2 regions of the Kitasatospora gansuensis genome follow, and region 2 is predicted to be linked to the other one. Evidence: predicted binding sites of a transcription regulator. Region 2 holds the regulator's gene; the other holds the start of a gene.
The links. Region 2 encodes HspR, which represses chaperone genes until heat shock. Its sites were predicted from a motif close to TTGAGNNNNNNNNNCTCAA; they were not measured.

Region 1: the regulator HspR is predicted to act here: its motif matches at 12,269-12,287, upstream of lon (endopeptidase La).

What each region holds. Positions count from the first base shown of each region.
Region 1 is NZ_JACHJR010000001.1:2,871,948-2,887,505, reverse strand. Features, by position in the region: gene F4556_RS12640 (right-handed parallel beta-helix repeat-containing protein) at 1-816, opposite strand, end outside; gene F4556_RS12635 (PadR family transcriptional regulator) at 940-1,980, opposite strand; gene F4556_RS12630 (DUF4097 family beta strand repeat-containing protein) at 1,982-2,887, opposite strand; gene F4556_RS12625 (DUF6104 family protein) at 3,058-3,237, opposite strand; gene F4556_RS12620 (serine/threonine-protein kinase) at 3,292-4,854, opposite strand; gene F4556_RS12615 (multifunctional oxoglutarate decarboxylase/oxoglutarate dehydrogenase thiamine pyrophosphate-binding subunit/dihydrolipoyllysine-residue succinyltransferase subunit) at 4,989-8,741, opposite strand; gene F4556_RS12610 (sensor histidine kinase) at 8,965-10,179, opposite strand; gene F4556_RS12605 (response regulator transcription factor) at 10,264-11,001, opposite strand; gene F4556_RS12600 (rhomboid-like protein) at 11,543-12,181, shown strand; gene lon (endopeptidase La) at 12,310-14,706, shown strand; gene F4556_RS12590 (hypothetical protein) at 15,160-15,558, shown strand, end outside.
Region 2 is NZ_JACHJR010000001.1:3,677,509-3,693,066, forward strand. Features, by position in the region: gene F4556_RS16115 (alanyl-tRNA editing protein) at 1-744, opposite strand, end outside; gene F4556_RS39100 (Yip1 family protein) at 777-1,649, opposite strand; gene manB (mannose-1-phosphate guanylyltransferase) at 1,756-2,901, opposite strand; gene F4556_RS16130 ((Fe-S)-binding protein) at 3,130-5,340, opposite strand; gene dnaK (molecular chaperone DnaK) at 5,624-7,465, shown strand; gene grpE (nucleotide exchange factor GrpE) at 7,462-8,067, shown strand; gene dnaJ (molecular chaperone DnaJ) at 8,173-9,312, shown strand; gene F4556_RS16150 (heat shock protein transcriptional repressor HspR) at 9,320-9,829, shown strand; gene F4556_RS16155 (TrmB family transcriptional regulator) at 10,028-11,044, shown strand; gene F4556_RS16160 (TIR domain-containing protein) at 11,605-12,228, shown strand; gene F4556_RS16165 (LuxR C-terminal-related transcriptional regulator) at 12,246-13,187, opposite strand; gene F4556_RS16170 (LuxR C-terminal-related transcriptional regulator) at 13,174-14,121, opposite strand; gene F4556_RS16175 (LuxR C-terminal-related transcriptional regulator) at 14,114-15,073, opposite strand; gene F4556_RS16180 (LuxR C-terminal-related transcriptional regulator) at 15,070-15,558, opposite strand, start outside.

The DNA of each region.
Region 1 (15,558 bases), 810 kb from region 2:
GGAGCACGCCTCGTTGGACCAGTGGTCGCCGGTGTCGATCACGGTGTTCTTGATCGTGGCCCCACGGGAGTCACCGGTCAGCGAGATGCCCTCGTTGCAGCTGCTGTTCACGTTCGTGTTGACCACGACGGTGCCCGGCGACTCGTACGCCTCCAGCGAGTTGATCTCGCTGCCGGTCACGGTGGTGTTCCTGGTGCCGCCGTTGAGCACCAGGCTGCCCAGCAGCGAACGGGCGAAGGTGATCTGCTCGGACGCGTTGGTCAGCAGGATGGCGCGGGTGCGCGGCCGGGACCGCTCGGCCGTGCTGCGGGTGATCGTGACGTCGCTGGCGCCGTCGATCAGCAGGCTCTCACCGGAACTGCCCTGGAAGTTCAGGCCGTTCAGCACCAGGTGGCTGGCGCCGGTGATCACCATGGCGTGCGGCGTGTCGTTGTCGTGGGTCCCGCCGAGGGTGGCGAAGCTCCAGTCCGGGCTGAGTCGGTCCTCGCCGCCGAGGAAGGTGATCGGCGCCTCGGCGGTGCCGGAGCGGGTCAGGGTGACCTGCTCCGGGTAGTGGCCCTCCGCGATGTGCACGGTCTGGCCGGCCACCACGTGGTCGGCAGCGGCCTGCACGGTGCAGTACGGCGCCGACTGCAGGCCGGTGCCCGCGTCGGTGCAGTGCGCCCCGGCGTTGTTGTCGACATAGAGGTGGGCCGGCGCGGCGGTCGCGGTGACCGGGGCCGCCAGTGCGCCGAGCAGGATGGCGGCAACCAGTGCCGCGCTACGCGTCTTGATGATGCCCCCCTGGGCAGGAGAAGGAGAGGGAGGGCGGCGCAAGAAGTGCGACCACGCCCGATCCGCGCGTGATCTTTTCACACGATCCTCACTTGTCACAACGGGAAATCGGCGCACGCGAAGAGGGGCGGTACCGGTCTTCCGGTACCGCCCCTCCTCGGTCGGTCAGCGGCCCAGCGCGCGGCCGAGCTGCTCGGCCGCCGCGGCCAGCACCCGCTGGGCTGCGGCGAGTTGACCGGGCGTCACGCCGGTGTCCCGGGCGGTGTCGCGGGCCTGGTCGCGGAGCCGGTCGAGCAGCCGCTCCAGCTCGCGGGCCGGATCGGCGGCGGGGTCGACGGCGGCCCAGGCGGGGAGGTCGGCGGGCTTGTCGAAGTCGATCCGGTCCAGGTCGATCTTGTCGAGGTCGATCCGGTCGAGCGTGATCTCCTCGGCCGGGGCGTCCGTGCTGTGGCCCCACTTGGCGGCGTCGGCCAGGCCGGCCAGCGAGCGGGTGAGTTCGGAGATGCCCTCGGCGAGCCCGGCGGACCAGTCGCCGCCGGCCGCGGCGTCCTTGATCTGCTGCTCGATCCGGCGCTTGATCCGCAGCGCCTCCTGCTGGGCGGCGGTCCGGGAGGCCTTGGCCTCCGCGCGCAGCCGGCGGGCCTCGTCCTCGGCGGCCTTGGCCTTCTGCTTGGCCGCCCGCTCCTGCTCCTTGGCCCGCTTGGCCTGCTCCTTGGCCTGCGCCTTGAACTGGACGAACTCGTCCTTGGCGCGCTGCCAGGACTCCTTGTCGCCCCACGGCCCGGCCCACGGGTCGCCGCCGTCCTCGGACTTGGGGCGCGGGGCGTCCTTGGCGGCGCCCCAGAGCTCGGCCCGCAGGTCCTTGGCGCTGTCCCGGACGTCCTCCCGGATCGCCCCGGCGAGCTGCGCCACCGACTCCCGGATCTCCACCTCGAGCTCGGCCAACTCGCTCTGACGGGCCGCCAGTTCGGTGCGGCCGGCGTCGGTGAGCCGGTAGACCTTGCGTCCGCCCTCGGTGCTGTGCGCGACCAGGCCCTCCTGCTCCAGCTTGGCCAGCCGGGGGTACACGGTGCCGGCCGACGGGGCGTACAGGCCCTCGAACCGCTCCTCCAGCAGGCGGATCACCTCGTAGCCGTGCCGCGGGGACTCGTCCAGCAGCTTGAGCAGGTACAGGCGGAGTCGGCCGTGGCCGAAGACGGGGGTCATGTCAGCTCTCCTGGGAGGTGGTGTCGGTGGGGGCGGCGGCCGGGAGTTCCTTGACCAGGTCGATGTGCTCGGGCTCCGCGTCCGGGCGGCGGAGCACCGTCACGGCGCCGGAGACGGTGGTGACCTGGAGCCGGCCGGTACCGGAGCCGAGCTGGCCGCTGAGCTTCTTGGTGCCCCAGCTGCCGCCGACCTTCAACTCCTCGAAGGTGCTGGAGAGTTCGCCGCCGGTGCTGCCCGCCTCGACCTTGGTGTCGGCCTGCGAGGGCAGCCGGACGGCGACCGCGCCGCTGACCGTGGTGACGTGCAGGTCGGTCGGGGTGGCGGTGTCCACGTCCAGGGTGACCGAGCCGCTGACCGACTTGGCGAGCAGGCGGTCCGCCGTCCCGGCGACCACGGTGAGGTGACCGGAGACGGTGTTGACCCGGAGCTCGCCGGCCACCGACTCGGCGTTCACGTCGCCGGTCACCGTGTTGACGTCGGTACGGCCGGTCAGGCCGGCCAGGGTGGTCTCGCCGCTGGCGCCGTGCACCGCGACCTTGCCGGTGATGCCCGAGACGGTGGCGTCGGCGGAGACCGAGCCGACCCGCACCTCGGAGCCCGCCGGGACGGAGAGCGAGACCACGGCGCGGCGCTTGCGGCGCAGCCCGCCGAAGAAGCTCTTCACGGTCTCCACGGACTTGACCGAGTCGGCCAGCTCGCTCCAGGCGAGGTCCTGGTAGGTGACCGTCAGGACGCCGTTCTCCAGGGTGACCTGCAGCGGCTCGCCCTCCAGCTCGGTGACCTCCAGCCGGGCGGGGCCGTCGGTGGCGACCACGTTCACCGCACCCGCGACCACCCGTACGTGCAAGGTCTCGACCGGCTCGTCCAGGATGATCCGGTCCGGCTCGTTGACCGTCCACTTGCCCATGATTGTGTCCGCCTCCCGTTGTCGGATCGCGATGTATCGCGTCTCCCTGAACAACACGATATATCGCGTGACGGCGAAGTCAAGGCGCCCTCGGGGGAACGTCAGGGTCGGCTCAGGGAAACGTGAGGGCCCGACGGCAGCTGCCGTCGGGCCCTCAGGAACCGAGTGAATCAGTCCTCGTCCTCGTCGTCGAGCCTGGCCAGCCAGGTGGCCAGCCGCTCGACCGGGATCTCGAAGTCCGGGTTCAGGTCGACGAACTCGCGCAGGCGCTCGGCCAGCCACTCGAAGGTGACCTCCTCGTCGCCGCGCCGGCTCGCCAGCTCCTCGATGCCGCGGTCGGTGAAGTACACGGTGTGCTCCGGTCGGTTGGGGTGTGACCGGCCCAGGATAGTCCGGCCCGGTGATCAGCCCTGGTAGCGGTAGTAGCTCAGCGAGCAGGTTGCCCGGCCGTCGCTGTCGCCGAGCTTCACCACGCGCAGCACCGCCACCGAGCCGGTCGCCCGGGACCGTACGCAGAACGACCGCCCGGGCGGCACCCGGTCGAACTTGATCGAGCCGGAGGCGGGCTCGCTCTCCACCCCGACCGCACAGGTCTGCGGGCCGAGCCGGTCGGTGCCGTTGCCGACGAAGACGTCCGATTCGCCGTGCACCCGGAACTCGGGCCCCAGCGTGGTGACGTTCCAGGAGGACTCGCCGCTCGGCACCACTTTGCCGTCGTCCAGGTCGAACTCGTAGTCCCCGGCGGGCGGGATGGTCAGCTGCCGGTCGCGGTAGACCGCGGCGTACGGGCCGTCGTCCGTCGACTCCGGCCAGAGCGCCACGCCGGCCGTGACCAGGGCGGCCAGCGCCAGGCCGCCGGTCAGCAGCGGCCGGTTCCACCGCCGGGCGGCAGGCGGTGCGGGCGGCGGGCCGTACCCGCCCGGCGGCGGGGGCGCGAGCGGCCTCGGCGGGGCGGCGACGGGTGCCGTGGCCGGAGCGGTCGGCGCCGGGGCGGCCACGGCCACGGCCACGGCCACGGGCGGCGGGGCCTGCGGCCGGGGCGGGGCGGTCGGCGGCGGGGGCTTCAGCAGCGCGGACCGCCGGGCGATCTCCAGCGTCACCGGGTCCGGCAGCCAGTTCTCGGTGAACCTCAACTCCCCGCCCATCAGCGGGTGTTCACGGGCAGCCCGGATCAGCTCGGCCGGCCGGGGCCGGTCGTCCGGCCGCTTGGCCAGGCAGGCGGCCAGCAACGGCCGCAGGGTGTCCGGCAGTTGGCCGAGCTCGGGCTCCTCGTGCACCACCCGGTAGAGCACCGCGGTGTCCGGACCGTCGCCGAACGGCAGCGCGCCGGTCAGCACGTACGCGGCCAGCGCGCCCAGCGCGAAGACGTCGGTGGCGGGCGTCACCGGCAGGCCGCGGACCTGCTCCGGGGCCATGAACGGCGGCGAGCCGATCATCGAGCCGGAGTCGGTCAGCACGGTGGAGTCGGCGGCCCTGGCGATCCCGAAGTCGATCACCCGGGGCCCGTCCGCGGCCATCAGCACATTGGCCGGCTTGAGGTCCCGGTGCACCACCTCGACCCCGTGGATCGCCTGCAGCGCCTCGGCGATCCCGCCGATCAGCAGCAGCACGGTGCGCACCGGCAGCGGCCCGTACTCCCGCACCACCTGCTGGAGCGAGGGCCCCGGTACGTACGCGGTGGCCAGCCAGGGCGTCGGGTCGTCCGGGCCCGCGTCGATCACCAGCGCGGTGTACAGGCCGTGGATCCGCCGGGCGTTGGCCACCTCGTGCCGGAACCGACGGCGGAACTCCGGGTCGGCGGCGAACTTCCGCCGGACCACCTTCACCGCCACCGGCCGCCCGCCCGGCGTGTACGACAGGTAGACCCGCCCCATCCCGCCGGCCCCGAGCCGGGCCGCCAGCCGGTACCCGCCGACCTCGTGCGGGTCGTCCGCGGAGAGCGGCTGGAACACCGAATCCGTGGTCATCCGAAGGCTCCCCCGAAGAATCGCTCAGCAGTGGGACGAACATACGGCAGCAGAAGGCGACTTGGGACCGGAACGACCATGGGCCCCGCCCGCCGCCGAAGCGGAGGACGGGGCCCACGGCCACCGACGGAGCGTCAGATGGTGAAGATCTCCTCGAGCAGGCCCTGCTGCTCGGCGGCGTGCCGCTTGGCCGAGCCGACCGCCGGGGCGGACGAGGCGTTGCGGGCGACCCGACGGAGCCGGGCGCCGCCGTTGGCGCTGCGGCCGATCACGACCTGGAGGTGGTCCACCAGGTTCATCGCGATGAACGGCCAGGCACCCTGGTTGGCCGGCTCCTCCTGCGCCCAGACGAACTGGACGTTGTCGCCGTACTTGGCCAGCTCCTCCTGGAGCTCGGCCACCGGCAGCGGGTAGAGCCGCTCGACCCGGACGATCGCGGTGTCGGTGACCCCGCGCTCGGTACGGGCCGCCTCGACGTCGTAGTAGAACTTGCCCGCGGTGATGACCACCTTGCGCACGTTCGCCGGGTCGACGGTGGTGTCACCGATGACCGGACGGAACGAGCCCGAGGTGAACTCCGCCGCCGCACTCGCCGCCGCCTTCAGACGCAGCATCGACTTCGGGGTGAAGACGATCAGCGGCTTGTGGTGCGGGTTGTGCGCCTGCCAGCGCAGCAGGTGGAAGTAGTTCGACGGCAGGGTCGGCATCGCGACCGTCATGTTGTCCTGCGCGCACATCTGCAGGAAACGCTCCGGACGCGCGGACGAGTGGTCCGGGCCCTGGCCCTCGTAGCCGTGCGGCAGCAGCAGGGTGACGCCGGAGTGCTGGCCCCACTTCTGCTCGGCGGAGGCGATGTACTCGTCCACCATGGTCTGCGCGCCGTTGACGAAGTCGCCGAACTGCGCCTCCCACATGACCAGCGCGTTCGGGCGGGTCAGCGAGTAGCCGTACTCGAAGCCCATCGCCGCGTACTCGCTGAGCAGCGAGTCGTAGACGGTGTAGCGGGCCTGGTCCTCGGTCAGGTACAGCAGCGGGGTGTAGTCCTCGCCGGTGACCCGGTCGATCAGCACCGCGTGGCGCTGGCCGAAGGTGCCACGACGGCTGTCCTGGCCGGCCAGCCGGACCGGGTGACCCTCCATCAGCAGCGAGCCGATGGCGAGCGTCTCGCCCATCGCCCAGTCGATGGTGTTGTCCTCGACCGAGGCGGTGCGGCGCTGCAGCTGCGGCAGCAGGCGCGGGTGCACCGTCAGCCACTCCGGCAGGTTGCTCTGCGAGGCGGCGATCCGCTTGACCATCTCGGCGGAGATGCCGGTCTGGATGTTGACCGGGAAGTCGGCCTGCGGCTTGCCGTTGGCGGCCGGGGCCTGCGCCGAGGCCGCGTCGCGGACCTCGGAGAAGACCTTCTCCAGCTGACCCTGGAAGTCCTGGAGCGCCTGCTCCGCCTCTTCCATGGTGATGTCGCCGCGACCGATCAGACCCTCGGTGTAGAGCTTGCGCACCGAGCGCTTCTTGTCGATCAGGTCGTACATCAGCGGCTGGGTGAACGACGGGTTGTCGGCCTCGTTGTGACCGCGACGGCGGTAGCAGATGAGGTCGATCACGACGTCCTTGTGGAACTCCTGACGGAACTCGAAGGCCAGCCGCGCGACGCGGACCACGGCCTCCGGGTCGTCGCCGTTCACGTGGAAGATCGGCGCCTCGATCATCCGCGCCACGTCGGTGCAGTACATCGACGAGCGGCTGCTGGCCGGGGCGGCGGTGAAGCCGACCTGGTTGTTGACCACCAGGTGGATGGTGCCACCGGTGCGGTAGCCGCGCAGCTGCGACATGTTCAGGGTCTCCGCGACGACACCCTGGCCGGCGAAGGCCGCGTCACCGTGGATCTGGATCGGCAGCACCGGGAAGGTGGTGCCGCCCTGGTCCAGCACGTCCTGCTTGGCGCGGACGATGCCCTCGACCACCGGGTCGACGGCCTCCAGGTGCGAGGGGTTGGCGGCCAGCGAGACCTTGATGGTCTCCCCGTCCAGACCGGTGAAGGTGCCCTCGGAGCCCAGGTGGTACTTCACGTCGCCGGAGCCGTGCATCGACTTCGGGTCGAGGTTGCCCTCGAACTCGCCGAAGATCTTGCCGTACGGCTTGCCGACGATGTTCGCCAGCACGTTCAGCCGGCCGCGGTGGGCCATGCCGATGACGGCCTCGTCGAGACGGTGCTCGGCCGCCGCGTCGATGGTGGCGTCCAGCAGCGGGATGAGCGACTCGCCGCCCTCCAGCGAGAAGCGCTTCTGCCCGACGTACTTGGTCTGCAGGAAGGTCTCGAAGGCCTCGGCCGAGTTCAGCCGGCGCAGGATGCGCAGCTGCTCCTCGCGCTCCGGCTTGGTGTACGGCTTCTCCAGGCGCTCCTGCAGCCACTTGCGCTGCTTCGGGTCCTGGATGTGCATGTACTCGATGCCGACGGTGCGGCAGTACGTGTTGCGCAGCAGGCCGAGGATGTCGCGGAGCTTCATCATCTTCTGGCCGCCGAAGCCGCCGACCGCGAACTCGCGCTCCAGGTCCCACAGCGTCAGCCCGTGCTGGACCACGTCCAGGTCGGGGTGCTTGCGCTGCTTGTACTCCAGCGGGTCGGTGTCGGCCATCAGGTGACCGCGGACCCGGTAGGAGTGGATCAGCTCCATGACGCGCGCGGTCTTGTTGACCTCGTCGTCGTGGGTGGTGGCGACGTCGGTGGCCCAGCGGACCGGCTCGTACGGGATCCGCAGCGACTCGAAGACGTCGTCGTAGAAGTTGTGCTCGCCGAGCAGCAGCTGGTGGATCGTCCGCAGGAACTCGCCCGAGGCCGCGCCCTGGATGACCCGGTGGTCATAGGTCGAGGTCAGGGTCATGATCTTGGAGATGCCCAGCTTGGCCAGGGTGTCCGGGGACGAGCCCTGGAACTCGGCCGGGTACTCCATCGCGCCGACGCCGACGATGGTGCCCTGGTTCTGCATCAGGCGCGGCACGGAGTGCACGGTGCCGATGCCGCCCGGGTTGGTCAGCGAGACGGTGACGCCGGTGAAGTCGTCCATCGTCAGCTTGTTGGCGCGGGCCCGGCGGACGATGTCCTCGTAGGCCTGCCAGAAACCGAGGAAGTCGAGCGTCTCGGCCTTCTTGATGGCCGCGACGACCAGCTGGCGGTCGCCGTTCGGCTTCACCAGGTCGATGGCGAGGCCGAGGTTCACGTGCTCGGGCTTGACCAGGTAGGACTTGCCGTCCTCCACCTTGTAGCTGTGGTTCATGCCCGGGCTGGCCTTGATGGCCTGGACCAGGGCGTAACCGATCAGGTGGGTGAAGGAGACCTTGCCGCCACGGGCGCGCTGCAGGTGGTTGTTGATGACGATGCGGTTGTCGATCAACAGCTTGGCCGGCACGGCACGCACCGACGTCGCGGTCGGCACCTCCAGCGAGGCGTCCATGTTGGTCGCCACGGCCTTGGAGGGGCCACGCAGCGGGATCAGCTCGGGGCCCGAACCCGCGGCCGGCGCGGCAGCGGCCGCGGGGGCCGCCTTCGGCGCGGGCGGCGCGGCCGGAGCTGCGGCCAGTGGCGCAGGCGCCGGCTGGACCGGCGCGGCCACAGGGGCAGCGGCCGGTGCAGCGGGGGCGGGCGCCGCCTGAACAGCAGCAGGGGCAGGGGCGGCAACGGCGGTCGGCGTGGGGCCGACCTGGGTCGCGGCCTGGGTCACTGGAGTCACCTCGGTACCGGGCTTGTAGTCGGCGAAAAAGTCCCACCAGGCTCGGTCAACCGAGTTCGGATCCTGGAGGTACTGCTGGTAGATCTCGTCGACGAGCCACTCGTTGGGGCCGAAGCCAGTGGAGCTTGCCGAGCTGACGGGGGTTTCAGGGTGTGGCGACACGGGGCAACCGCCCTCTTCCGCTTCCTTTTGGGATGGTGGACAGCGGGGATTAAGGCTACGCCTACGATCACTGATCGCGCAGTCCCCCTGGGCCAGGCGTCACCCAGATCACAGTGCCGACCCGTAATTTGGCCGAAACTGTGCGTTAGAAAGTTCCAACGGCGGGGAAGCGATCGCCTCCCAAGACGGTGGAAATCCCCTCATAAAAGGACATTAGCGCAGGTCAGTGCAGGCGCGCCGGATCTGCTGGAGTCCCCGCCGCGGGAATGTCCCAGTTCGGTGACAACTCCTGGTCGGACGGTACCCCGCCGGGGAGCGCGACCACGATCCGGCAGCCCCGGGCGGTCTCGGCCACCCCGATCCGGCCGCCGTGCAGATCCACCGCCCAGCGGGCGATGGCCAGCCCCAGGCCGGTGCCGCCGTCGCTGCCCGGGCCCAGCGCGGTGGCGGTGCCGCTGCGGCCGAACCGCTCGAAGACCCGGCCGCGGTCCTGCTCGGGGATGCCGGGGCCCTCGTCCTCGACCTCGAGCAGCAGGGCGCCCGGGCCCTCGCCCGCCGTCGCCCGGACGGTCACCGTGCCGCCGGTGGGGGAGTGCTTGCAGGCGTTGTCGACCAGATTGGCCACCACCTGGTGCAGCCGCTCGGGGTCGGCCACCGCGGCCAGCGCGGGCGGGCGGACCTCCAGCGCCAGTCGGACGTCCTCCCGCCGGCCGTACGCGCCGCCGGCCGTCGCGCCGTCCACGGTGAGCCCGCGCAGCACGCCGTCCAGGAACGGCCTGACCTCGAACCGGCGGGCGTCCAGCGGCACCACGCCGTCGTCCAGCTTGGACAGGTCGAGCAGGTGGCTGACCAGGCGGCCGAGCCGCTCGGTCTGCTCCAGCGCGGCGCCGAGGGTCTTCGGATTGGGCTGGACCACCCCGTCCACCACGTTCTCCAGGACGGCGCGCAGCGCGGCGATCGGCGTCCGCAGTTCGTGCGAGACGTTGGCGATCAGCTCCCGGCGGTGCCGGTCGGCGGCCTCCAGGTCGCCGGCCATCTTGTTGAAGGTGGCGGCCAGCTCGCCGATCTCGTCCCGGGAGTTGACCTCCACCCGGCTGCTGTAGTCGCCCTCGGCCATCGCCCTGGCGGCGGCGGTCATGTCGCGCAGGGGCGCGGTCAGGCCGTGGGCGAGGAACTGCATGAAGAGCAGGGAGGCGATCATCGAGAAGATCATGATGATCCGGATCTGGGTCTCGGACCGGATCGCGACCACCACCATCAGGCTGGCCAGGAAGACCGAGACGATCACCAGCAGGGTCAGCTTGCCCTTGATCGACCGGACCGGGTCCAGCGGTCTGACGTCGGCCCAGAGCCGACTGGCGGCCCGGCTGGCCAGGCCGCGGCGGGCCGGATCGCCCGCACCGCGCGGTGCACCGTTGCGTTGCTGTGGAAAGGTCATGTCGCCTCTGCGTCGTCCCCCCGCGAGACTCGCCGGTCGAGCTGACGAAGCGTGGGCCCCCCGGTGGCCCGGCTCCGTGCCCTACTAGGAGAGCGGTGCTTCCAGGGCGTACCCGACGCCGTGGACGGTGCGGATCCAGCTGGCGCCGATCTTCCGGCGCAGCGCCTTCACGTGGCTGTCCACCGTGCGGGTGCCCGAGGCGTCGGTCCAGTCCCAGACCTCGGCGAGCAGCTGCTCACGGGTGAGCACCGCGCGCGGCTGGGCGGCCAGGCAGGCGAGCAGGTCGAACTCGGTCGGCGTCAGGTGGACGTCGCCACTGCCGATCCGGACCCGGCGCTGCACGTGGTCGATCTCCAGCTCGCCGAACCGCAGGCTGCCCAGGGCGGGCGTACGGGCGGCCTGCTGGGCCCGCTCGACCCGGCGCAGCAGTACGTTCACTCTCGCCGCGAGCTCGCGCATCGAGAACGGCTTGGTCATGTAGTCGTCGGCGCCGACCCCGAGGCCGACCAGCAGGTCGGTCTCGTCGTCGCGGGCCGTCAGCATCAGCACCGGCACCGGGCGCTGGGCCTGGATCCGGCGACAGACCTCCAGGCCGTCGAAGCCGGGCAGCATCACGTCCAGCACCACCAGGTCGGGCTGCCAGGTGTGGAAGCCGTCGACCGCGCCGGGGCCGTCGTGCGCCACCGCGACCTTGAATCCCTCGGCACCGAGCCGGGCCGCGATGGACTCCGCGATGGTGGGTTCGTCCTCGACGACGAGCACTCGTCGCTGAGTGCTCACCGCAGTGCTGCTGTTGATGGTCTCTTGCTGAATTTCAGTCACGGTCACGCCACCGCCCCCAGGGCTGCGGCCCGGCTGCCTGTGGGGACAGCGGGGTCCGCTCGTAGTCGTCTTGTTTCCGTCGTGACAGACCTGTGTCAGGCCCGTCAAGGTCACCCGGACCGTCCGCCGAGGTCTCGGGCTGCGAAGGGGTGCGCGGGTGTGGTCCGCGCACCGCTCGGCACTGTTCGCAGCGTACGGACACCGCGAGCATCCCGGCAGGTGAACCGGACACAACCGGCCTGTGGGCCGGTGCCGACCCTGCCGGGGTTGAGGCACGGGGCGATACCTTACCCGGCGAAAATATCGCCCGTAACGGTGCGTATGCCGTCGAAGGGATGGCAGACTCCTCAGGACAGCGGCTACTTGTCCGTAAACAAAGGGATGGTCCGGACCAACGGGTGTGCTGGCTCGAACCATGTTCACAGCGGATTCACAGCGCGCTCCCAGGACCGAGAAGTACCGTGAGCACGACAAGTCACATGGTGGCACGAATCGGGTGGTGGGTGGAATGGCTGATCTCCGGTCGCGGTTGCGGAGGTTCGTGCCCACGCCCCGCCGCAACCCCCTCGCACTCGGGTATCTCGCCGTGCTGCTGGCCACCACCCTGTTCGCCCGGTTCGGCGACGCCGAGTTGGTCGACCGCCTCCAGGCGTTCTCCAGTTCGGACGGCCACAACCTGCTCGACCATCCCGTCCGGGCGCTGGTGCTGAGCGGGCTCTGGGTGGCCGGGCCGGTCTGGATGCCGTACTTCTGGGCCTTCGCCCTCACCGTCGCGCCGCTGGAGCGCCGGATCGGCGCCGCGCGCACGGTCGGCGTGCTGGCCGCCGGGCACGTGCTGGCCACCCTGCTCTCGCAGGCGGCGGTCGGGCTCGCGGTCTCCGCCGGACGGCTCGCCCCCGACGCGCTGGACAGCGTGGACATCGGTGTCAGCTACGGCGTACTGGCCAGTTTGGGCGCGCTGGCGGCGCTGCTCCCGGGGCGCGGGCGGCCGGTTCTGCTGGTCGGCGCGGTCACCATGACGGGCTATCAGTTCCTCTCCGAGTCCGAGCTCGTCAGCCGGGTCGGCCACCCGTCCGCGCTGCTGATCGGGGTGGCCGTCGGCCACTGGCTGCGCGGGGGCTCCGAGCGGGGGCTGCCGGTGCGGCGCCTGGTCCGCAGGCTGGTCCCCTCGCGGGCCTGATCGCAGGTCAGAGCCCTGGCCCCACCGGCCTCGCAGGTGATCGCTCAGGGCGAACAGCGGCCGGGGAACAATCGGCGTCCGCCAAACCTTAGTCAGGTCAACTCAACTTCACTGACTGGGGAGAGATCATGGCATCGACGTCCACACCGCTCACTCTGCCCGTGCTGCCGCTCGACGACGAGGTGGTCCTGCCCGGCATGGTGGTCCCGCTGGACCTGTCGGACACGGAGGTGCGAGCCGCCGTCGAGGCAGCCCGGGCCGGTGTCGGCGGCGGGGCGAAGCCCCAGGTCCTGCTGGTGCCGAGGCTGGACGGCTCGTACGCCGCCGTCGGCACGCTGGCCACCGTCGAACAGGTCGGCCGGCTGGCCGACGGCGACCCGGCCGCGCTGGTCCGGGCCGTCCGCCGGGTGCGGATCGGCGCCGGGACGACCGGTCCCGGTGCGGCGCTCTGGGTGGAGACCGGACCGTTCCGCGAGTCCGACCCCGGGCTGCCGGTGGCCGGGCGGGCCGCGGAGCTGGTGAAGGAGTACAAGGCGCTGTCCACCCAGTGGCTGCGCAAGCGTGGCGCCTGGCAGATCGTCGACCGGGTGGCCCAGATCGAGGGAGTCGGCGAGCTGGCCGACAACATCGGCTACGCCCCGTTCGCCACCGCCGAGCAGAAGCTCAAGGTGCTGCTGGAGGCCGACCAGCTGGCCCGGCTCGAGTACGCACTCACCCTGCTCCGCGACCACCTCGCCGAGGAGGAGGTCAACGACACCATCCGCAAGGACGTCGAGGAGGGCGTGGCCAAGCAGCAGAAGGAGTTCCTGCTGCGCCGTCAGCTGGACGCCGTCCGCAAGGAGCTGGCCGAGCTGAACGGCGACCCGGCCGACGAGGAGGGCGACTACCGGGCCCGGGTCGAGGCGGCCGAGCTGCCCGAGAAGGTCCGCGAGGCGGCGCTCAAGGAGGTCGACAAGCTGGAGCGGTCCTCCGACCAGTCGCCCGAGGGCTCCTGGATCCGCACCTGGCTGGACACCGTGCTCGAGCTGCCGTGGAACGAGCGGACCGAGGACGCGTACGACATCGCGGGCGCGCGGGCGGTGCTGGACGCCGACCACGCGGGGCTGGGCGATGTGAAGGACCGGATCGTCGAGTACCTGGCGGTCCGCAAGCGCCGGGCCGACCAGGGGCTCGGCTCGGTCGGCGGGCGCCGTGGCGGCGCGGTGCTGGCGCTGGTCGGTCCGCCCGGGGTGGGCAAGACCTCGCTGGGCGAGTCGGTGGCGCGGGCGATGGGGCGCGAGTTCGTCCGGGTGGCGCTCGGCGGCGTACGGGACGAGGCGGAGATCCGCGGGCACCGGCGCACGTACGTCGGCGCGCTCCCCGGGCGCATCGTGCGGGCGATCAAGGAAGCCGGTTCGATGAACCCGGTGGTGCTGCTGGACGAGATCGACAAGGTCGGCTCCGACTACCGGGGCGACCCGGCGGCCGCCCTGCTCGAGGTGCTCGACCCGGCGCAGAACCACACCTTCCGGGACCACTACCTGGAGGTCGAGCTCGACCTCTCCGACGTGGTCTTCCTCGCCACCGCCAACGTGCTGGAGTCCATCCCCGAGCCGCTGCTCGACCGGATGGAGCTGGTCCGGCTGGACGGCTACACCGAGGACGAGAAGGTCGTCATCGCCCGGGACCACCTGCTGCCCCGTCAGCTGGAGCGGGCCGGGCTGACGACCGGTGAGGTGACGGTCGACGAGGCCGCGCTGCGGAAGCTGGCCGGGGAGTACACCAGGGAGGCCGGCGTCCGGAACCTGGAGCGTTCGATCGCCCGGGTGCTGCGGAAGGTGGCGGCGCAGAGCGAGCTCGGGGAGCGCGAGCTTCCTTCGGCGATCGGCCCGGACGAGCTGCGCGCGCTGATCGGGCGCCCGCACCACACGCCCGAGGCCGCGCAGGAGCCGGCGGAGCGGCGCACCGCGGTGCCGGGTGTGGCGACCGGGCTGGCCGTCACGGGTGCCGGTGGTGACGTGCTCTACATCGAGGCCTCGCTGGCGGACGCGGAGACCGGTTCCACCGGGCTGACGCTGACCGGGCAGCTGGGTGACGTGATGAAGGAGTCCGCGCACATCGCGCTCTCCTACCTGCGGTCGCGCGGCGCCGAGCTGGAGCTGCCGGTGACCGGGCTGCGCGAGCGCGGCATCCACCTGCACGTCCCGGCCGGGGCCGTCCCCAAGGACGGGCCGAGCGCGGGCATCACGATGACCACCGCACTGGCCTCGCTGCTCTCCGGCCGCAAGGTGCGGACGGACGTCGCGATGACCGGTGAGGTGTCGTTGACCGGGCGGGTGCTGCCGATCGGTGGCGTGAAGCAGAAGCTGCTCGCGGCCGACCGGGCCGGGGTCACCACGGTGATCATCCCCAAGCGCAACGAACCCGACCTGGACGACGTGCCGGCGGAGGTGCTGGAGCGGCTCACCGTGCACCCCGTCGCGGACGTCCGGGAGGTGCTGCGGCTGGCGCTGGAGCCGGCGGAGGTGCTCGTGGCTGCCGCCTAGGCAGGTGGTTCGGAAGGTAGGGGCTCGGGGAACGGCGACGGTTCGTGGCTGGCGGGTATCACTGCGAAAGTGCCTGACCATTTACGGACGGATCACCTTTTACGAGGTTGGCGTCGCAGTTCCCCGAGCCCCTGGCCGTAGACGGTTGAGCACCTGCCAAAAGGTCGGCGTCGCCCACGCGGCGGAGCCGCACATCAGCAGAGCCCCGAGCCCCTACCTTCCGTACCGTGAGACGGTGGTTGTGTGACGGTGTGTCAGCACGGGAGCATGGGGCCATGACCCGTCACGCACACCTGAGCCGTCGGCTTGATGTCGACCTGGCCCGTGCGTGTTCGGCGATCTGTTGCCGCGCCTGCTGAGCGCGGTGCCTCCTGCCCGGGTGTTCGCCGGGCTGTTTCTCGTCCTGCCGGGCGGAGTGCACCTCTGTGTCCACACTCCTTCGACGGGACTTCCATGCGTCTGCGCACTCGCGCCGCCGTGCTCGCCACGGCCGCCCTCCTGCTGACCAGTCAGACCCCGGCGCACGCTGCCGACCCGTACGGCCCGCTGCCGCCGGCCAACCCGTTCGCGGGCCCGGCCGGCACGGCCACCATGCACAGGGACACCGGTTCCTCCGACGCGACCCCGCTGCCGGGGCCGGGGGCGGGCAGTGTCCGTTCGCACCGGACGGCGTTGCAGTCCGCCTGCCCGACCGTGCTGGTCGGGGCCGACGGCTATCCGGTCGCGCTCTGCACGGAGATCTTCGGGCTGGCGCCGACCGTTCATCTGCTCGACCCGGCGACCGGTGGGTCGGTGGCCGAACTGACCCTGGCCAAGGGCTCGTTGCTCGGCGGGGTATACGCCTATCTGGAC
Region 2 (15,558 bases):
GTGCCACTGACGGCGGGCGGTGAGTTCGGGGCCGGGGACCTCGATCCGGACCGGGGCGTCGGCGGCGACCCAGGCGGCGAGCTGGGCGTTGACGGCCTCGGTGACGGCGGGGAGAGCGTCGGCCAGGGCCGGGAACTCCTCGGTGGCCTCGGCGGTGAAGCCCTTCTTACGGAGCGACTTGCCGAGCCGGTAGGTGTCGGTGCTGGCTTCGGTGTCCATCACCGAGGAGGCCATCGCCAGGCTGTCGAAGTCGGGGCTGCCGAAGGCGTCGGAGCGGCCCGGGTCCTTGCGCCAGCGCGGCGCGAGCGCGGCGTTCAGGGCCAGCGCGAGCAGGTGGCAGCCGCTGTGCGCGGCGGAGAGCAGCGCCCGCCGCTCGGCGTCGACCGCCAGCCGGGCGTGCTGGCCGACGACCGCGCCCGGGTCGGCGGCCAGCACGTGCAGCACCAGCCAGGACCACTCCTCGTCGCCCCGCCGGACCGGGATGTCGGCGCCGACCAGGAACTCCCCGGCCGGGCCGTACCCGCCGGTCAGGCAGTCCACCACGGGATGCGTGACGGAGCCGACGGTGAGGGTGCCGAGGTCGGCGGGCTGGTCGGGCCAGGTGTGGTCGAGCGGGTGGAACGGGGTCGCCTCGGTGACCACCGCGTACCGGCCGTCGGCGAGCGGGTGGACGGCGAGCACGGGGGACTCGCCGGTCACCGCCCCGGCGGGGAAGCTGACGTGGGTGGTGGGGAGGGTGGTCATGCGGGAGCTCCGTACGAAGAGACAGGGATGGATCAGCCGAGCGTGGGGAGCTTGATCAGCACCAGCAGGGCGAGCAGTTGCAGGGCGGCGGCACCGGCCGCCTTGCCCCATGGCAGGTCGTGCACCCGGCGCACCATGGTGGTCAGCAGCACGGCGCAGATCAGCCAGGTGGCCCAGCCGAGCACCTGGACCACGACGTTGTCGGCGGGCAGGAAGAGTGCCAGCAGCAGCCGGGGAGCGTCGCTGGTCCAGCCGATGATGACGGCCAGGCCGACGGTGGACTGCCAGGGGCCGTCACCGCCGAGCTGGCGGGCCAGGCCGTAGGTGACCGCGCCGAGCATCACCCCGGCCAGCGTGAAGCCGACCGCCGCACCGGCGATCGCGGTCAGCGCGACGGTGAAGGTGGAGTTGACCACCTCGTCCTTGGTCAGGCCGATGCCGAGCACCGCGAGCACGCCGTAGGCCAGCGAGACGGTGAGCGCGGGCAGCCAGACCTGGTGGTCGCGCATCCGGTCGAAGGTGGCGGACGGGGCCCGGTAGACGCCGGTCAGCAGTTCCTTCCAGCCCAGCCGGGGGCCGCCCTGGTGCGGGGCGGACTGGCCGCCGGCCCGGTACACCGCGACGTTGTCCTGCCCCTGGGGGGCGGAGTAGTCGGGGGTGCTCGAGTAGTACTGCTCGTCCTCGACCGTGAAGGCCCGGGTGTGCCCGGGCTGATCGGGGTCGTAAGCGCCGGGAGCACCGGGCGCCCCGGGGTCGTAGCCCGGGTGGGGTGCGGTGAAGTACTCCGGCTCCCCCACCGGGCCGCCCCCGGGGTACTGCTGCGCGTCCTGCCCACCGGGCGCCGCTGCCCACCCCCGTCGGGGGTCGACGGCGCCCTCGCCGTTGTCGTATCCGTTGCCAGCCACGAGTCGAAGGTACCCGTTCGAGCTGACCGGCCGTCGGTTGATCATGGCTTCGGCGCGGGATTGCAGCACTGCTGTGACCCCGTCACGAGCAGCGCCCGCAGACGGTTCAGCGCGCGGCGACCGAGCGGGCGTGCACGACGGCCGCCGAGGTCTCCCCGGCGGGGCAGCCACCCGGGCCCGCGGTGGTGCGGACGGCGCCGACCGGGAGCAGGACGCCGCAGGCGATCCGGATGCCGGCGGGCAGTTCGTTGTCGGACTCGACGGTGGCGCCGTCGCCGATCACCGCGCCGTCCAGCGAGCTGCGCGCCCCCACGGTGGCGTACGCGCCGACGATGGAGTCCTTCACGTAGGCGTCCGGGCCGATCACGGCGCCGGGCAGGATCACGCTGCCCTCGACGATCGCGCCGGCCTCGACCACCGCGCCCTCGGAGACCACGGTGCCGGAGCTCAGCACGGCGGCCGGGGCCACCGTGGCGCCCGGCAGCAGCAGCGCCTCGCCGGTCGGTCCCGGCACCGCCGGGGAGTCCACCAGGCCGAGCACCAGGTCGGCCGAGCCGCGGACGAAGGCGCCGGGGGTGCCGAGGTCGAGCCAGTACGAGGTGTCCACCACGCCGCGGACCAGCGCGCCGGTCTCCAGCAGTTCGGGGAAGGTCTCGCGCTCGACCGAGACCTCACGGCCGGCCGGGATCCGGTCGATCACCGAACGGGTGAAGACGTAGCAGCCGGCGTTGATCTGGTCGGTGACGATCTGCTCGGGCGTCTCCGGCTTCTCCAGGAACTCCAGCACTCGCCCGTGCGCGTCGGTCGGCACCAGGCCGAAGGCGCGCGGGTCCTCGACCCGGGTCAGGTGCAGCGTGACGTCGGCCCCGGCGGCCACGTGGCCGTCCCGGAGCGAGGCGATGTCCAGGCCGGAGAGGATGTCGCCGTTGAAGACCAGCACCGGCTCGTCGGGGCCGCAGGTCAGCCCCGAGGCGGCGTTGCGGATCGCGCCGCCGGTGCCCAGCGGCTCCTTCTCGGTCAGGTAGACCAGCTCGATGCCGTACGGGCTGCCGTCCTGGAAGTGGTCCTCGAAGACCTCGGCCAGGTACGAGGTGGCCAGCACCACCCGGGTCACCCCGGCGGCGGCCGCCCTGGCCAGCTGGTGCGCGATGAACGGGACACCCGCCACCGGCAGCATCGGCTTCGGGGTGTGGGTGGTCAACGGGCGCAGCCTCGTGCCCTTACCACCGACCAGCATGATCGCCTCGGTCATGGTCCGCGCCTCTCCCCTTGCCCCTTGCCGTCACCGGCTGTTCCGGAGCGACGTACCTGTCCTGTCGAGGACCCGCACGACACGGGTACCGCGACTAACTGTATTTCCTTCCAAAGCCCCCCTGTTCCAGCGGGGTTGCGACACGTACCGACGCACCGTTCAGGTGCCTGAACGGGACCGGCCCCGGCTGCCCCACCAGGGGGCACCGGGGCCGGTGTTGACGTACGGTCAGGCCTCGACCGGCTCCGGTTCGGCCGGGAGGGCCTTCACCGAGTCGAGCAGCAGCTGGGCCACGTCGACCACCTTGAGGTGCTCCTTGGCCGCGCCTTCGTTCTTCTTGCCGTTGACCGAGTCGGAGAGCATCACCAGGCAGAACGGGCAGGCGGTGGAGACGATGTCGGGGTTGAGCGACAGCGCCTCGTCCACCCGCTCGGTGTTGATCCGCTTGCCGATCCGCTCCTCCATCCACATCCGCGCACCACCGGCGCCGCAGCAGAAACCGCGCTCCTTGTGCCGGTGCATCTCCTGCTGGCGCAGACCGGGGACCTTGTCCATGATCTCGCGCGGCGGGCTGTAGACCTTGTTGTGGCGGCCCAGGTAGCACGGGTCGTGGTAGGTGATCAGGCCCTCGACCGGGTTGACCGGGAGGAGCTTGCCCTCGTCGATCAGGTGCTGCAGCAGCTGGGTGTGGTGGATCACCTCGAAGTGCCCGCCGAGCTGCGGGTACTCGTTGGCGATGGTGTTGAAGCAGTGCGGGCAGGTGGCCACGATCCGCTTGGTCGGGGCGTCCTCCAGCGCGGCGTTCAGGGTCTCGACGTTCTGCGCGCCGAGCATCTGGAACAGGAACTCGTTGCCCAGGCGGCGCGGGGAGTCGCCGGAGCAGGTCTCCTCCTTGCCGAGGATGGCGAACTTCACGCCCGCGGTGTGCAGCAGCTCGGCGAAGGCCTTGGTGGTCTTCTTGGCCCGGTCCTCCAGGGCGCCGGCGCAGCCGACCCAGTAGAGGTACTCGACCTCGGCCGGGTCGATGTCCTCACCGATCACCGGCACCTCGATGCCGGTCTCCTTCTTGAGCTCCTTGACCCAGTCGAGGCGGGCCTTGGTGGCCATGCCCCACGGGTTGCCCTTGTTCTCCAGGTTCTTGAGCATCGTCCCGGCCTCGGTCGGGAAGGAGCTCTCGATCATCACCTGGTAGCGGCGCATGTCGACGATGTGGTCGATGTGCTCGATGTCCACCGGGCACTGCTCGACGCACGCGCCGCAGGTGGTGCAGGACCACAGCACGTCGGGGTCGATGACCCCGTTCTCCTCGGCGGTGCCGATCAGCGGGCGCTCGGCCTCGGCCAGCGCGGCGGCCGGCACGTTCGCCAGCTGCTCGGGGGTGCCGATCTCGTTGCCCTCGGCGTCCTTGCCGCCGCCGGCCAGCAGGTACGGCGCCTTGGCGAAGGCGTGCTCCCGCAGGCTCATGATCAGCAGCTTCGGGGAGAGCGGCTTGCCGGTGTTCCAGGCCGGGCACTGCGACTGGCAGCGGCCGCACTCGGTGCAGGTGGAGAAGTCGAGGATGCCCTTCCAGGCGAAGTGCTCGACCTGGGAGACGCCGAAGTTCGCGTCGTCGGCCGGGTCCTCGAAGTCGATCGGCTGCCCGCCGCTGGTCATCGGACGGAGCGCGCCGAGGGCGACGCCGCCGTCCTCCTCGCGCTTGAAGTAGATGTTGAAGAACGCCAGGAAGCGGTGCCAGGCCACACCCATCGAGGGGTTGATGCCGATGGTGGTCGCCCACGCGAACGAGATGCAGATCTTCAGCATCGCGAACAGGTAGATCAGGTTCTCCAGGGTGCCGTGCGCGAGGCCCCGGAAGGCCACCACCAGCGGGTAGGAGACCAGGTACGCCGCCTCGTAGCTCTCGACGCCCGCCAGCGCGCCCTCCAGGCCGCGCAGGATCATGATGCACAGGCCGATGCCGAGGATCGTGTACTCGACGTAGAAGGCCTGCCAGGCGATCGACCCGGCGAACCGGGACTTCCGCCCGGCCCGGCCCGGCAGGCTGAGCAGGCGGATCACCATCAGGGTGGCGATGCCCAGCGTGGTCAGCGTGCCGACCAGCTCGGTGAAGATCTCGAACGGCAGCCAGTGGCCGATCACCGGGATGACCCACTCGGCGTCGAAGAGCTGGCCGAACGCGGTCACCAGGGTGGAGACCAGGGTGAAGAAGCCGACCGCGACGAACCAGTGCGCGACGCCGACGACGCCCCACTTGTTCATCCGGGTGTGACCGAGGAACTCGACGGCGACCGTCTTCGTCCTCTGCACCGGGTTGGCGGTACGGGTGGAGTCCGGCGCGCCGGTCTTCACCACCTTGTAGATGTACGCGGCCGCGCGGGCGGCGAGCGCGGTGCCGATCACAGTCGTGACCAGCGAGATGACGATCGCTGCTAGCTGCATCGGCTCTCCGTCTCCAGCGGCTGGGGTGTAGCGGGCTCCCCTGAGTGTACTCATCAGTAACTTTCAGGGGTGACGCGCCGGAGACTACCGCGCGTTAACACCGATGAAGAAGACGCTCAAGGTATGGCGGCAGTCACTAAGGGCAGACTCACCCGTCCGGCGGAGCCCTGCGGATAAGCGCGCAGTAAAGTTGAGCGCAGCAGACTCATGCCTGTTGACGCACACGATCGGGTCGTGCATCCTTGAGCCTGTAAAGCTCAACTTCTTCATGGAGGTACCAACGATGGCACGCGCGGTCGGCATCGACCTCGGCACGACGAACTCGGTCGTCAGCGTTCTCGAAGGCGGTGAGCCCACCGTCATCACCAACGCCGAGGGCGCCCGGACCACGCCGTCCGTCGTCGCCTTCGCCAAGAACGGCGAGATCCTGGTCGGCGAGGTCGCCAAGCGCCAGGCGGTCACCAACGTGGATCGCACGATCCGCTCGGTGAAGCGCCACATGGGCACGGGTTGGAAGATCAACCTGGACGGCAAGGACTTCAACCCCCAGCAGATCAGCGCCTTCATCCTGCAGAAGCTGAAGCGCGACGCCGAGGCGTACCTGGGCGAGACGGTGACCGACGCGGTCATCACCGTCCCGGCGTACTTCTCCGACTCGGAGCGCCAGGCGACCAAGGAGGCCGGTGAGATCGCGGGCCTCAACGTCCTGCGCATCGTCAACGAGCCGACCGCGGCCGCGCTGGCCTACGGCCTCGACAAGGACGACCAGACCATCCTGGTCTTCGACCTCGGCGGTGGCACCTTCGACGTCTCCCTGCTGGAGATCGGCGACGGGGTCGTCGAGGTGAAGGCCACCAACGGTGACAACCACCTCGGTGGCGACGACTGGGACCAGAAGGTCGTCGACCACCTGGTCAAGGTCTTCCAGTCCGGCCACGGCGTGGACCTCTCCAAGGACAAGATGGCGCTCCAGCGCCTGCGCGAGGCCGCCGAGAAGGCGAAGATCGAGCTGTCCTCGTCCTCCGAGACCTCGATCAACCTGCCCTACATCACCGCTTCGGCCGAGGGCCCGCTGCACCTGGACGAGAAGCTCACCCGGGCCCAGTTCCAGCAGCTGACCGCGGACCTGCTGGAGCGCTGCAAGACCCCGTTCCACAACGTCATCAAGGACGCCGGCATCGCGCTGTCCGAGATCGACCACGTGGTCCTGGTCGGTGGCTCCACCCGGATGCCCGCCGTCGCGGAGCTCGTCAAGGAGCTGACCGGCGGTCAGGACGCCAACAAGGGCGTCAACCCGGACGAGGTCGTCGCCATCGGCGCCGCGCTGCAGGCCGGTGTGCTGAAGGGTGAGGTCAAGGACGTCCTGCTGCTCGACGTCACCCCGCTGTCCCTGGGTATCGAGACCAAGGGCGGCATCATGACCAAGCTGATCGAGCGCAACACCACGATCCCGACCAAGCGCTCCGAGATCTTCACCACGGCCGAGGACAACCAGCCGTCCGTGCAAATCCAGGTCTACCAGGGCGAGCGCGAGATCGCGGCGTACAACAAGAAGCTCGGCATGTTCGAGCTGACCGGTCTGCCGCCGGCCCCGCGTGGCCTGCCCCAGATCGAGGTCACCTTCGACATCGACGCCAACGGCATCATGCACGTCGGTGCCAAGGACCTCGGCACCGGCAAGGAGCAGCGGATGACCGTCACCGGCGGCTCCGCGCTGCCGAAGGACGACATCGAGCGGATGATGCGCGAGGCCGAGCAGTACGCGGCCGAGGACCACGAGCGCCGCGAGGCCGTGGAGACCCGCAACCAGGGCGAGCAGCTGGTCTACTCGACCGAGAAGTTCATCGCGGACAACACCGAGAAGCTGCCCGAGGACGTCAAGACCGAGGTCGAGACCGCGATCGGCGAGCTCAAGGAGAAGCTGAAGGGCGAGGACGTCGCGGCGATCCGCGAGGCCACCGAGAAGGTGTCCACCACCGCCCAGAAGCTCGGCGCCGCGCTGTACGCGCAGAACGACGCCGCGGGTGCCGCCCCGGCCGGTGACGCCGCCGGTGCCGCCAAGGACGACGACGTGGTCGACGCCGAGATCGTCGACGACGAGAAGCCCAAGGGTGGTGCCGCATGACGGAGAAGCCGCAGGGCGGCGAGCCCGGCGACGACTCCGCCGCCGAGGAAGCCGTGCTGAAGGCCGCCGAGGAGGCCGTCGCGGGCGCCGGTGCCGATGAACTCGCTGCTGCGAAGCGTGAGTTGACCGAGCGTACCGGTGACCTCCAGCGCCTTCAGGCCGAGTACCAGAACTACCGCAAGCGGGTCGAGCGGGATCGTCTGACGGTCCGTGAGATCGCGGTCTCCAACATCCTGGAGGCCCTGATCCCGGTGCTGGACGACATCGGCCGGGCCCGTGAGCACGGCGAGGTGACGGGCGGCTTCAAGTCCGTCTCCGACAACCTGGAGACGGTCGTCGCCAAGCTGGGCCTGCAGCAGTTCGGCAAGGAGGGCGAGCCCTTCGACCCGACCCTGCACGAGGCGCTGATGCACAGCTACTCCTCGGACGTCACCGAGGACACCTGCGTGCAGATCCTCCAGCCCGGTTACCGGATCGGCGAGCGGATCATCCGTCCCGCGATGGTCGCCGTCGCGGAGCCCCAGCCGGGCACCCAGAGCACTGCCGCGCCGGATGCCGACTCGTCGGACTCCGACAAGGCCGACGGTGCCACGGAGAGCTGACCGAACGAGCGCTGCGGAGTCGTCCGTCGTCCTGGACGACGGACGGCTCCGCAGCGCCGTGTCCGAACAAGCAACAGCGAACGACGCCGGGAGGTGGCAGCAGCCATGAGCGCGAAGGACTACGTGGAGAAGGACTACTACAAGGTCCTCGGTGTGCCCAAGGACGCCACCACCGCCGAGATCAAGAAGACCTACCGGAAGCTCGCCCGCGAGTTCCACCCCGACGCCAACAAGGGTGACGCCAAGGCGGAGGACCGGTTCAAGGACATCTCCGAGGCGTACGACGTCCTGTCGGACGACAAGCGCCGCAAGGAGTACGACGAGGCCCGCAGCCTGTTCGGCAACGGCGGCTACCGGGCCGGCGGCCCGCAGGGCGGCAGCTTCGACTTCGGCGACCTGTTCGGCAACAGCCCGCAGGGCGGTGGCGGGGTCGGCGACATCTTCGGCGGCCTGTTCAACCGGGGCGGCCGGCAGCCGCAGCCGCGCCGGGGCGCCGACGTCGAGACCGAGGTGACGCTCGCCTTCGAGGAGGCGGTGGACGGTGCCACCGTCCCGCTCCGGATGACCAGTCAGGCCGCCTGCCGGTCCTGCTCGGGCACCGGCGCCAAGGCCGGCACCACCCCCCGGGTCTGTCCGACCTGCGTGGGGGCCGGCACGGTCAGCCGGGGCCAGGGCGCGTTCGCGCTGTCCGAGCCCTGCCGGGACTGCAAGGGCCGCGGCATGCTGGTCGACGACCCCTGCACGGTCTGCCACGGCAGCGGCCGGGCCTCCTCGGCCCGCACCATGCAGGTCCGGATCCCGGCCGGGGTGCAGGACGGGCAGCGGATCAGGCTCAAGGCCAAGGGCGCCCAGGGCGAGCGCGGCGGCCAGCCCGGTGACCTCTACGTCACCGTGCACGTCGACACCCACCCGGTGTTCGGCCGGAAGGCCGACAATCTGACCGTCACCGTGCCCATCACCTTCCCCGAAGCCGCGCTGGGCGGCACCATCGAGGTGCCGACGCTGAACGGCCCTTCGGTCAAGCTCAAGCTCCCGGCCGGGAGCGCCAACGGGCTGACCATGCGGGCCCGCGGCAAGGGCGCCACCCGCACCGACGGCACCCGCGGCGACCTGCTGGTCACCGTGGAGGTCGTGGTCCCCAAGCACCTCGAGGGCGACGCCCTGGAGGCACTGGAGCAGTACCGCGAGGCCACCGCCTCCGACGACCCGCGAGCCGCCCTCTTCAAGGCGGCAGAGGGAGCGTGATGACCCGATGACCCCCGACAGCCCGATCGGTCCGGGACCCGGCCTCGGCGAGGGCCTCCCCGGCGGCCCCGGCCTGGGCCGCCCCCGCCCCGCCGCGACCCACTACGTCCTGACCGAGGACACCCCGGTCTACGTGATCTCGGTCGCCGCCGAGCTCTCCGGCCTGCACCCGCAGACCCTGCGCCAGTACGACCGCCTCGGCCTGGTCTGCCCCGACCGGACGGCCGGCCGCGGCCGCCGCTACTCCGCCCGCGACATCCAGCAGCTCCGCGAGGTCCAGCGGCTGTCCCAGGACGAGGGCATCAACCTGGCCGGCATCAAGCGGATCATCGAACTGGAGAACCAGGTCGCCGCCCTGCAGTCCCGGATCGGCGAGCTGGCCGACTCCCTGGAGGGCGCCGCCTCGGCGCTCCAGCAGCGGGAGGCGGCGGTGCACGCCTCGTACCGCCGGGACCTGGTGCCCTATCAGCAGGTGCAGCAGTCCAGCGCGCTGGTGGTCTGGCGGCCGAAGCGCTGACCCTGCCTCGTGACCTGAGCCGCCGGTACCCCCAGTCAGGGGGCTACCGGCGGCTCACGTGCAGTGGGAGAGTGCCGGATACCGACGGTTCGCTTTCGGCCGTAGCAGAACGGATACCGCGGCGGAAGCCTAAGATCCCCTCTGTACCCCATGTGTCCGCGACCAGCAGCCTGCTGAGCCAACTCCGAGGAGCCGCAGATGAGTGAGACGGCTGAGCCCGGCCTCACCACAGGCGGGCTGAACATCCTGTCGGCGGACGCCAGGGAGTTGTACCGGGCGGTGGTCCGATCCAAGGTCGAGCTGGCTCCGAGCGAGCTGCCCGCGGAGGCGAAACCGGCCCTGCAGGAGTTGCTGGACATGGGCCTGCTGGTACCGGACACCGACCATCCCGACGTACTGGTAGCGGTCGATCCGCAACAGCTGGCGGAGGGGCTCGCCGCCTCCTGGCAGCGAAAGGCGCTCAGTCTGCTCACCCGCGCGGTGGCCCTCCCGGCGGCGCTGAAAGACCTCACCGAGGAATTCCACACCCCGGAGCAGTCCGGCGGCACCATTGAGTACGTACGCGGAAAGGTGCTGATCAACCAGCGGCTCCAGCAGCTCACCAACAGCTGCTCGGAGGAATTCCTGGCCGCCCAGCCCGGCGGGCCCCGCCCGCCCGAGGCCCTCGCCAGCAGCATCGACCGCGACCTGGCGCTGCTCCGCCGAGGGGCGACCGCCCGCACCATCTACCACCCGAGCACCCGCTACCACGCCCCGACGCGCGACTACGTCGCCGCCGTCACCCAGGCGGGGGCCCAGGTCAGGACGTTGGACGAGCCGTACACCCGCATTCTCGTGATCGACCGGCGCACCGCGATCATCCCGGTCGCCGACGACCTGAGCCTGGCCGCCTTCGTCCACGACCAGGCCATCATCAGCTACATCGTGGCCGAGGTCTTCGAGCGCAACTGGAACCGCGCGATCGACTTCGACGGCGCCCGCGCCGTGCCCCAGCAGGTCGTCTCCCGGCTGCGGCAGACGATCATCGACCTGATGCTCAAGGGGACCAGCCACCGCGTGATCGCGCGCAGCCTGGGAATCAGCGAACGCACCCTGGCGCGGCACATCGCCGACATGCGCGAGGACTATCACGTCGAGTCGCTGTTCCAGCTCGGGTACGTGCTGGCACGGTCGAACTCGGCACAAGCCGAGGTCGAGGCACCCGGTTTCGAGTGATCGGTCCCCCGTTACCGATCACCGATCACGGATTCCATGGGGCTCAGGTCCAGTTGCTGTCCTCGAGAGCCACCACGGTGGTAACCCGTGCGCTCACGCTATTGGCAGGCTCATGCGAAGAAATGCTGTCGACGACCTGCCCGCCAACTGCGAGAACCCCGAGAGCGACCACAAACGACACCGCTATGCGGCGCACCGAACGGTAGAAGCCTGACACGCGACCACAACCTCCCCTAGCCCTGCGGCATCCAGAAAGTACCAATGAATAAGACAATCGCCCACATGATGCCGCAGAATGCGGCTTCATGTCACCAGAGGCTGGTCATCTCGGGTGCGTCATCTGCCTGCCATGCAGTGAGATGACACCACGGAGCAGTGGACGGGAAGAGAGCAACCGATGGACGATCAGTTCGCTCCCGATGCCCCGGCTTGATCACCACACTTGCCGGTGAACATTCAAATTGTCCGGCGTTAACCGCCGAACCACTGATCTTCCCCCAGCAGCCACCAAACACAGTCGGCCGGAGTGCAGCATCCCGACCGGCGAGCCCGGAGTCGACATGAGTGAGCCCTACCTGCGCAATCGCGCCGTTCAGACCCCCGAGGGTCGGCGCGCTCGGGTGTTCCTGGCCGCGCCGCTCATGCGGCTGACCGGGCCGGCCGACAGTGTGGTGACGCTGGCCAGCCGGACCAGGCTGACCACCCTGCGCTCCACGCTGCTGAAGAGCGGCGCCGCCGTGTACAGCGCGCACCACAGCGACGCCTGGACCGTGGCCGGCCGCGCGCCGGAGCCGCGGGTGCCCTCCGACTTCCGGGCGCTGCAGACGGCGGACCTGGTCTTCGCCTACGTCGGTGCGCCGCTCTCGGCCGGCGTCGCGCTCGAACTCGGCTGGGCCTCCTCGCTGCGCAAGCCGGTGGTGCTGCTGGTGGACGAGGCGATCACCCACAACCCGTTGATCGCCACCATCGAGCAGGTCGCCCCCGTCCTGCCGCTGGTGTTCGACGACACCTGGTCGCAGGACGCCCTGCGGCACACCGTGGAGACCGCGCTGGACTGGGCGGGCATGGCCCTCTCGCTCCGCGAGGGCTTCTGGACCGCGCCGACCGAGGCCTTCCCGAGCCCCCGCCAGGAGCCCCCCGTCTCCGGCTTCGGCTACTGGGCCCCCGGCGTCGCCACCGGCTGAGCGGATGGGTGGGGCGGTCAGCCCGCTGACACGCCCTCCGCCCCACGCATCTGCCAGCCCAGCTGGAACAGCGTCTCCGCGTCGTACCGCTCACGCAGTCGGGCGATGTGCCCGGCCACCGTGCGCTCGCTCAGCCCGAGCCGACTGGCGATCTTCCGCTGGGTCAGGCCCTGGGTGAGCAACTGCCCGACCTGCTCGTGCATCCGGTCGCCGACCACCTGCCAGCGGACCCGCTCGGCCCGCTCCCAGTCCCGTTCGAAGCCGCTGACCAGGAACGAGACCACGGCCGGGTCCTCCACGATGGCAGCCCTGGTGTGATCGGCGGAGGCCGAGATGACGGCCGTCGTCCGGTCATAGATCAGGATGCGGCTGAACGGCTCGTCCAGGACGCGCACCCGCGCGCCCCACTCGCTCACCATCGCCGCGTACTCCGCCGTCGGACCGTCCGTCCGGGCGGCGCCCTGGTAGAGCACGTGCAGCACCCCGCCGCCCTCGACGAAGCGGCGGGTCCGGTCCATCCCCACCCGGACCAGGTCCATCGGCCGGGCCCCGCCAGGGTGCGCGGCCAGCAGCTCGTCCCGGCGGTCGGCGTCGAGCTGGACGATCCTGGACCGGATCTGCTCCATGTCCTCGATGTGCAGCACCGTGCTGGTGCTCTCGATCCGGCGCGGCGCCGCGTCGTACGCCCGGGCCAACTCGCCCAGCAGATCCGGCACTTCGTCGGCCTGCCGGAGTGCGCCGGTGCCCGCCCTACGGAGTTCGGTGGCGCGCTGCTCGGCCACCGTCCGCGGGTTGACGGCCGTCAGCGTGGCGTCCCCCGTGTGGTGGATCAGCAGTCCGAGTTCGAGCAGCCGGAGCACGGTGGCGGCGTCCTGCTCGGCCACGTCGCGGAACAGCACCTTCCCGCCCTGCGCCAACACCTCACCGTAGAACGCCCGCTCGGCCTCACCCACCAGCACGGGCGCCCCGCATCTGCCAGCCAAGCTGGAACAGGGTCTCGGCGTCGTGGAGTTCGCGCAGCCGGGCGATGTGGCCGGCCACCGTGCGCTCGCTCAGGCCGAGCCGACTGGCGATCATCTTCTGGGTCAGGCCCTGGGTGAGCAGTCGGCCGACCTGCTCGTGCACCTGGTCGCCGACCGCCTGCCAGCGGACCCGCTCGGCCCGCTCCCAGTCCCGTTCGAAGCCGCTGACCAGGAACGAGACCACCGCCGGGTCCTCCACGACGGCGGCCCTGGTGCGATCGGCGGACGCCGGGATGACGGCCGTCGCCCGGTCGAAGATCAACATCCGGGTGAACGGCTCGTGCAGGATCCGCACCCTGGCCCCCCATCCGGTGACCGTCGCCGCGTGGCGGGCGGTGGGCTCGTCGCTCCTGGCCGCCTCCTCGTAGAGGACCCGGAGCGTGGCGCCCCGGGCCAGCAGGCGGTGCAGCCGCTCCACCCCGCCCTCCAGGTGCTCGACGGGGCGGGCGCCACCGGGCTGTGCGGCCAGGCACTCGTCCTGGCAGTCGGCTTCGAGCTGCAGCATCCGGGAGCGGATCTCCTCCATGTCCTGGATGTGCAGCACCCCGCCGACCCGCTCGACCTTGCGCGGTGCCGCGTCGTAGGCGCGGGCCAACTCCTCCAGCGGCGCCGGGATCTCCTCCGCCCGGAGCAGCATCCGGGTGCCGGCCGAGCGGAGGTCGGCGGCGAGACCTTCGGCGACGGTGCGGGGGTTGACGGCGGTGAGGGTGGCGTCGCCGGTGTGGTGGATCAGCAGACCGAGTTCGAGCAGCCGGAGCACGATGGCGGCGTCTTGGTGCGCCACGTCGCGAAACAGCACCTTCCCGCCCTGCGCCAACACCTCGGCGTAGAGGGCGTGTTCGGCCTCACCCGGCATCGGGAGGTCAGGCATCGCGGCCGCCGCGGAGCAGCCAGCCGAGCTGGAACAGGGTTTCGGCGTCGTGGAGTTCGCGGAGGCGGGAGATGTGCCCGGCGACGGTGCGTTCGCTGAGGCCGAGGCGGGTGGCGATGGTGCGCTGGGTGAGGCCGGTCGCGAGCAGGCGGCCGATCTGTTCGTCGACCGGGCGTTCGTCGGCGCAGGTGTCGGCGTCGCTCCACTTGACGCGTTCGGCGCGGGCCCAGTCGCGCTCGAAGCCGCCGATCAGGAAGGCGACCACGGCCGGGTCCTCGACGAAGGCGGCGCTGCTGTGGTCGGCGGCGGCCGGGACCACCGCGACGGTCCGGTCGAAGATCATCGCCCGCTTGAAGGGCTCACCCAACACCCGGACCCGCATCCCGAGTTCGCCGATCGCGGCGGCGTAGCGGACGGTGGACTGGTCGGTCCGGACGGACGGTTCGTAGAGCGCCCGGACGGTGCCGCCCCGAGCGGCGAACTCGTGGGCCCTGGCCACCGCGCGGTCGAGCTGGGCGGCCGGCAGCGGGCCGCCGGGCTGGGCGAGCAGGATCTCCTCCCGGGCGCCGGCCTCCAACTCCCGCATCCGGTGCACGATGTCGGCGGCGTCGTGCACGTGCCGGACCACGCTGGAGCGGACCGAGCGGCGTGGGGCGCTCTCGTACACCTTCGTCAACTCGCCGAGCAGGATGGGCAGTTCTTCGGCCTCGACCAGCAGTCTGGTGCCGGCGGAGCGGAGTTCGGCGCTGATCCGGGCGCCGACGGTGCGCGGGTTGACGGCGGTGTAGCCGAGGCCCTGGGCGCTGCCGATCAGCAGGCCGCTCGCCAGCAGCCGGGCCAGCGCGTCCTGGTCGGCCGTGGCGGCCATCGCCAGGGTGATCCGGCCGCCCTGGGCGAGGACGTCCAGGTAGAGCTCGCGTTCGGCCTCGTCCGGCAGCCGTACCTCGGTCACTTCGCCCTCCCCCGCATCTGCCAGCCGAGCTGGAACAGGGTCTGCGCGCCGTACTGCTCGCGCAGCCGGGCGATGTGGCCGGCCACGGTCCGTTCGCTCAGCCCGAGCCGGGTGGCGACCGCCCGCTGGGTCAGGCCGGCGGCGAGCATCCGGCCGACCCGGTAGGCGGCGGCCTGGAGCGGCGACCCGGTGCCCAGCCGGGACCAGTCGACAGTCTCGGCCCGGCCCCAGTCCCGCTGGTAGACCGCGACCAGGAAGGCGACCGCGGTGGGGTCGGAGATGAAGGCGGCCCGGCCGTGGTCGTCCGCGGCGGGCACCACGGCCACCGTGCGGTCGATGATCAGCATCCGCTGGAAGCACTCGTCCAGGATCCGCAGTTCCGAGCCCTGCTCGGACATCGCGACGGCGTAGTCGACCGTGGCGGGCTCGGTCAGCGCACCGGGCTGGTAGACGGTGCGGAGCCGGATGCCGCGCCGGCGCAGGGC